Paeniglutamicibacter kerguelensis: one gene and its partner. The protein of the gene in region 2 interacts with the protein of the main gene of each other region in a pairwise test. Links are inferred from orthologs where the notes say so. Each region holds a gene or a part of one and is shown on either strand. Other genes may lie near its edges. The genes, in order: JOF47_RS05470 and ctaD.

Region 1 (3,206 bases), 450 kb from region 2 along the record:
TCACGCTGACGGATGTAGTGGATTTCACCTAGTTCGGTGGCTTCCTGCACCCGACGCAGCTTCTCCATGTCGCCCTTGGCTTCGAGCGTGGATTCAATAAAGGGAACGCGATCAAAGTGATCTTCCAGTGCGCGCTTGTTGCGGCCGGTGATCATCAGCATGTCGGTAAGTCCGGCTCGTGAAGCCTCCGCAACAACGTACTGGATGGCCGGCTGGTCGACAACCGGCAGCATTTCCTTGGGCATGGCCTTTGTGGCCGGAAGAAAACGGGTTCCGAGGCCTGCTGCTGGGATGACTGCTTTGATGACGCGCCTGCTTGTATTCATGGGTTCGACTTTACTTCATGAATTGCACAAACTACGAAACACTAATTTCCCATTGCTATCCGTGGTTCAAGCGTTTGAGCACGGTGCGGGGCAAATAATCGGAAACGTCTCCCCCCAGCGACTGCACTTCTTTCAAAAGCGATGAGGACAAATGGGTGTACCTGTTGTCAGCCGCCAAAAAAACCGTTTCTACGCCCGTGAGATGGCGATTCATCACGGCCATAGGAATTTCGTATTGGTAGTCGACCGTTGAGCGCAAGCCCTTGACGATGGCATCCGCGCCGTGTTCCCTGCAAAAGTCCACAAGAAGGCCATCGCCCATGGGCAGAACGCTAACACCACGGAGCCCGCCGATGGTTTCCTGAACCATTTCCAGGCGGTCGGCGGCCTCGAACTTGTACTTCTTTGCATAGTTGGTGGATACCGCCACAATCACCTCGTCAAAAAGGCTGCTGGCACGGGCAATGATTTCAACATGACCATTGTGAATGGGGTCAAAGGATCCGGGGCAGACGGCTCTACGCATACTCAGCAATCTACCAAAGGCGGGAGCTCAGCACCTGCGTGAATGAATCGACCATTGCATCGTGTCGTACCGAAACTGCTCGGTCTGATGATCACGCCAAGAATCGGGATAATGGATCATGCCCACATTCAATTTCCCATGGCAGCGTACGGCCGCCGGCGCCAATCTCCTCTCACCCTCCGGCCAACTTGGTGTCACCATTTTTGAGGAGATAACCTCACTGGCGGCACAACACGGCGCCATCAATCTTGGCCAGGGGTTCCCGGACACCGATGGCCCGGCGCCCTTCAAGGACCGCGCCGCCGAAGGGATCACAGGAAACCTCAACCAGTATGCTCCCGGCGGCGGAATACCCGCTTTGCGGACGGCGATAGCCGAGCATCAAAAGCGTTTCTACGGGATCACGGTCGACCCTGACACAGAGGTGGTTGTAACAACGGGAGCCACCGAAGCCATCGCTGCCTCGATCCTCGCATTCATCCAGGCCGGCGACGAGGTAATCACTTTCGAACCGTTTTACGATTCCTACGGGGCGACAATCGGGCTTGCCGGAGGCATCCACCGGACCGTCGCCTTGAACGCGCCCTCGTTCCAGCCCAACATCGCCGAACTTCGGGCTGCCTTCAACCCGCGTACCAAAATGATTGTCTTGAACAACCCACACAACCCCACGGGTGCGGTCTTCGACCGGGAAGTTTTGGCCGAGATCGTGGCACTTGCCACGGAACATGACTGTCTCATTCTTTCAGACGAAGTCTATGAGCACTTGACGTTTGGGGTTGCCCACACCCCCATAGCGTCCTTGCCGGGAGCATGGCAGCGGACACTGACCCTTTCGTCCGTCGGCAAGACCTTCTCGTTCACTGGGTGGAAGGTCGGGTGGGCCAGCGGACCGGCAGAGTTGGTCGCCGCAGTGCGCACCGTCAAACAATTCCTCAGCTACTCCTCCGGTTCGGCGTTCCAGCCCGTAGTTGCCGAAGCGTTGGGCTCCCCCACTGAATTCTTTGCCGGCTTCGCAAAGGATTTGGCGCATCGTAGCGAGGTTTTGGCGACCGGCCTCGAGGCAGCCGGCATGACCGTTTACAGGCCCCGGGGAACCTACTTCATCGTTGCCGATGTTGCGCCGTTGGGATTCACCAGCGCCCTCGACCTCGCAAGAAAAATGCCGGCTTCCATCGGGGTGGCGGGCATCCCGCTCTCGGTCTTTTGCCATGCAGAAGGCGCCCAAAAAACCCGGACGCTAATGCGATTCGCATTCTGCAAGAAGCTCGAGGTTCTCACCGAGGCAGCCGAACGCCTGTCACATTTGACCGCCAAGATAGGCATCTAGCCGTGGCCACTCACATCTCGCGTTGGATGAGCAATCTGGGAGCACACGCGACCTTGGAGGAAGACACCTTCGTGCCCGGCGCCTGGGTGCTGTCATTGGCCGGGGCGGAGCAGTCCCATGTCAATGTCGCGCATCCGGACGAGATCTTCTACGAATACCTGCGGCGGCTGGCAAACTTCGTCGACGAGATCGGCATTCCAGGCAAACCGCTAAGTGTGCTGCATCTTGGGGCAGGCGCATTGACGCTTGCTCGCTACATTGAAGAGGTTCGTCCCGGCAGCACACAAGTCGCGGTTGACTTGGAACGCGAGCTCCTTGACTTTGTTCTTGAATCGCTCCCGCTGAACAATCCGGCGAATCTCTCTACCCTGATCGGGGACGCCCGAGAGGTCCTGACGCATGAGCTCGCAGACAGGAAATTCGATGTCATTGTTTTGGACATCTTCAGCGGTTCCGGGGCGCCCGGACACCTGACCGTGCCGGCCTTTTACTCCGAAATGAACGACCTGCTCAAAGACAAGGGCATGGTGTTGGTCAACGTCGGCGATGATCCGCCGTTTGCTTTTGCCGACAGCCAGATCAATGCACTGTCAGAGGTCTTCAGATCGGTCATGGCCAGCGCCCCAACCGAAATCTTTTCCCGAAAATACCCCGGCAACATGATCTTGGCGGCGACCCATTCAAAGATTGACGTGGGGCTCGTTGAACGACTCCGTGTGGCCGGTCCCCATCCCGGTGCCGTCCTATTCGGCAGCGACCTGGACGGGTTCGGCAAACCATAGCCGCGTTTCGCCGTATTTTTTCTCGGCGAAACGCGTAAGGCCCGTCGGCCAAATGGGTTCTTCCGACCTTGAGGAACGTTCGACCACCACCGTTGAATGTTCCTCAAGGAGCAGTGCCACCTTTTGGAGCGTCTTGGCGAGTTCGTCGTTGGTCATGGGATAAGGCGGATCCATGAACACCAAATCCCAGCTCTTGCCGCCGGACACGCCTGCGGCCGGAGCGAACGAGTCCAGAACCGTAT
Region 2 (3,218 bases):
ACCATGCCTCGCCTGATCATCTCTTCACTGTAGGAGTTCAGCCGAACCTGCAGGTCGACCTTGGGGTGAGCGACAAAGGTGCCCACCCCCACCACGCGTTTGAGAACCTGGTCTTCAACCAGTGAATCAATGGCCTGCCGCAGCGTTTTCCGGGCCACTCCAAGAGAGGCGGCAAGCTCTCGCTCGGGAGGGAGCTTGAACCCGGGTTCGCACACCGTCTTGGCATGGGTGCGCAGGATTTCACGGATTTGCCGGTATTTGCCAAGGGACGAGTCTTCATCGATGGCACCGAGAACCGGCGGCTGTGGCGCATAGGGTTTCACGTCTACTCCATTGGTTGAGGCCCAAGAACTGCCTGCATTAATTCTCGCTCATGAGAGCCGGGGATAAACGCAAAGTGCCGGTGTTTCCCCTACGGGGAAACACCGGCACTTCAGAAGCTGCGGTTAGGACGCACCAGGATTAGTGGGCGTGGGCACCGCGGCTGTACTCGTAAACCCAACCTACCAAGCCGATCACGGCAAGGCCTGCACCGATGTACAGTACCCACCAGCCCAGTGCCAATCCGGCGAAGCCGGTTGCGGCACCGAAGCCGAGGAACAACGGCCACCAGCTCCACGGGGAGAAGAGGCCGATGGTGCCGGCGTTCTCGTGGATGTCGCCGTCAACACGGTCTTCGGGGCGTGGGCCCACACGACGCGCGGTGTGCAGCAGGTACCAGCCGATCATCATCGAGAGACCGGAGAGCATGAACAAAGCGAGGAAACCGACAGGCTCCTCCCAGTTGACCATGATGCCGTAAACGATTCCTACGGGGGTGAAGAAGAAGATGCCACCGAGGAAGAGCCAGGACTCAACTTTCATGTCTACTTGTCCTTCTGGTCAGCCGGGCCGAAGATCTTGGCCACTGCGTTGTCCGGGGTCGAGCGTGCGCTCAGTTCCGGGTGGTGCAGGTCAAGAGCCGGTCGCTCGGATCGAATGCGCGGGATGGAGTGGAAGTTGTGGCGCGGCGGCGGGCAAGAAGTTGCCCATTCCAGCGACGCACCGAAGCCCCACGGATCATCCACAAGAACCTTCTTGGCCTTGCGGTGGGTGGTCCATACGTTCCAGAAGAACGGAATCATGGACATGCCCAGGATGAAGGAGAAGATCGTCGAGAACTGGTTCATCGTGGTGAAGCCATCTTCAGGCATATAGTCGGCGTAACGACGCGGCATGCCCATGACACCCAGCCAGTGCTGGATGAGGAAGGTGCCGTGGAAGCCGATGAACAGGAGCCAGAAGTGGATCTTGCCAAGGCGCTCGTTGAGCATCTTGCCGGTCCACTTTGGCCACCAGAAGTAGAATCCGGCGAACATTGCGAACACGACGGTCCCGAAGACCACGTAGTGGAAGTGGGCAACCACGAAGTAGGTGTCCGAAACGTGGAAGTCCAGCGGCGGAGCCGAAAGGATGATGCCGGTCAGGCCACCGAAGAGGAAGGTCACCATGAATCCGAGGCTCCAGAGCATCGGGGTTTCGAAGGTGATCGATCCGCGCCACAGGGTACCGATCCAGTTGAAGAACTTCACACCTGTCGGGACGGCGATCAGCATGGTCATGAAGCCGAAGAACGGAAGCATGACGGAGCCGGTGACGTACATGTGGTGCGCCCAAACCGCTACGGACAGTGCCGCGATGGAGATGGTTGCGAAGATCAGGCCCTTGTAGCCGAAGATCGGCTTGCGGCTGAAGACCGGGAAGATTTCCGACACGATGCCGAAGAACGGCAGCGCGATGATGTAAACCTCGGGGTGGCCGAAGAACCAGAACAGGTGCTGCCAGAGAACCGGCCCGCCTGCTTCCGGATCAAAGACGTGCGCCCCGAACCGTCGGTCCGCACCCAGTGCGAACAGTGCGGCTGCCAGCGGCGGGAATGCCATCAGGATCAGGATCGCGGTGATCAGCGTGTTCCAGGTGAAGATCGACATGCGCCACATGGTCATGCCCGGTGCACGCAGGCAAATGATGGTGGTGATGAAGTTGACGGCGCCGAGGATGGTGCCGAAGCCCGACAGCGCCAGGCCGAAGACCCAGAGGTCGCCACCCACGCCGGGGCTGAAGGTGGTGTTCGACAGCGGTGCGTAAGCGAACCAGCCGAAGGATGCAGCACCCTGCGGGGTCAGGTAACCGGACAGCGCGATGATCGATCCGAAGGAGAAGAACCAAAAGGCCAGTGCGTTCAGTCGTGGGAAGGCCACGTCCGGTGCGCCGATCTGGAGCGGCATCATGACGTTTGCGAAGCCTGCGAAGAGCGGGGTTGCAAACATGAGCAGCATGATCGTGCCGTGCATGGTAAACAGCTGGTTGTACTGTTCCTTGGTCTGCAGGATCTGCATACCCGGTTCGAACAGCTCGGCACGGATGATCAATGCCATCACGCCGCCGATGCAGAAGAAGAGGAACGACATGATCAGGTACATGTACCCGATGGTCTTGTGATCCGTGGAGGTGATCCAGTTGACGAAGATCCGTCCCTTGGAAACCGGAACCACGCGCGGTGCGAGGCTCTTGGCCCCGTCGGTGGCGTATTCGTAAGTAGTCACGATGGATTACTCCCCTTCCGCGGCGGTTTCGTTGGGAGCCTGGTTGACCAGGCCCGGCTGGCGATCGTACTCTACGCCCAAGTGGCCATCCTTCATGGTGGCCAGCTGTGCCTCGAATTCGGCCTCGGAAACCACCTTGACGTTGAACAGCATCTCCGAGTGGTATTCGCCACAAAGTTCTGCGCACTTGCCGTCAAACTGACCCTCAACCTGCGGGGTGAGGTAGATGTAGTTGGTCTTTCCCGGAATCATGTCCAGCTTCTGCAGGAATGCAGGGACCCAGAACGAGTGGATGACGTCACGGCTGTTCAGCTCGAGCGTGACGCTCTTTCCAACCGGCAGGTACAGGGTCGGCAGAGTCTCTTCAACGCCCGGTTCACCGGTGAGGTGAGCCTGGACTGTTGCGTCGTACTTCTCTACGCCCTTGTAGGTGTAGTTGTAGTCCCATGCCCACTGCTTGGCACGGACATCCACTACGAGCTCGGAGTCGACCTTGGTATTCAGGGTCTTTTCGGTCTGGTCTGAGAACGTGAAGAACGTCAGGACCAGAACCAACGGCACGGCCGTGTAGAAAATTTCGATTGGCAAGTTGTAGCTAAGCTGGCGCGGGTAGCCAGTATCGCCCTTGCGACG

The links.
Region 1: the proteins of ctaD (region 2) and JOF47_RS05470 interact in binary tests that used the Escherichia coli proteins (3 or more experiments, as listed by UniProt). The link is inferred for Paeniglutamicibacter kerguelensis from one-to-one orthologs.

The regions. Positions count from the first base shown.
Region 1 is NZ_JAGIOF010000001.1:1,214,300-1,217,505, reverse strand. What follows is about bases 194-3,076. They hold JOF47_RS05470 (aminotransferase class I/II-fold pyridoxal phosphate-dependent enzyme), read left to right. Parts: upstream 194-970; coding sequence 971-2,182; downstream 2,183-3,076. Other genes in these bases: rsmD (16S rRNA (guanine(966)-N(2))-methyltransferase RsmD), read right to left, coding at 2,926-3,076; JOF47_RS05465 (spermidine synthase), read left to right, coding at 2,185-2,964; coaD (pantetheine-phosphate adenylyltransferase), read right to left, coding at 382-852; galU (UTP--glucose-1-phosphate uridylyltransferase GalU), read right to left, coding at 194-326. In the rest of the region: more of galU, read right to left, coding at 1-193; more of rsmD, read right to left, coding at 3,077-3,206. UniProt on the Escherichia coli protein: Shows aminotransferase activity with methionine and histidine as substrates, and to a lesser extent also with phenylalanine.
Region 2 is NZ_JAGIOF010000001.1:1,659,715-1,662,932, forward strand. What follows is about bases 227-3,121. They hold ctaD (aa3-type cytochrome oxidase subunit I), read right to left. Parts: upstream 2,586-3,121; coding sequence 867-2,585; downstream 227-866. Other genes in these bases: JOF47_RS07570 (GntR family transcriptional regulator), read right to left, coding at 227-323; JOF47_RS07575 (cytochrome c oxidase subunit 4), read right to left, coding at 463-864; ctaC (aa3-type cytochrome oxidase subunit II), read right to left, coding at 2,592-3,121. Also shown: more of JOF47_RS07570, read right to left, coding at 1-226; more of ctaC, read right to left, coding at 3,122-3,218. UniProt on the Escherichia coli protein: Cytochrome bo(3) ubiquinol oxidase is the terminal enzyme in the aerobic respiratory chain of E.coli that predominates when cells are grown at high aeration.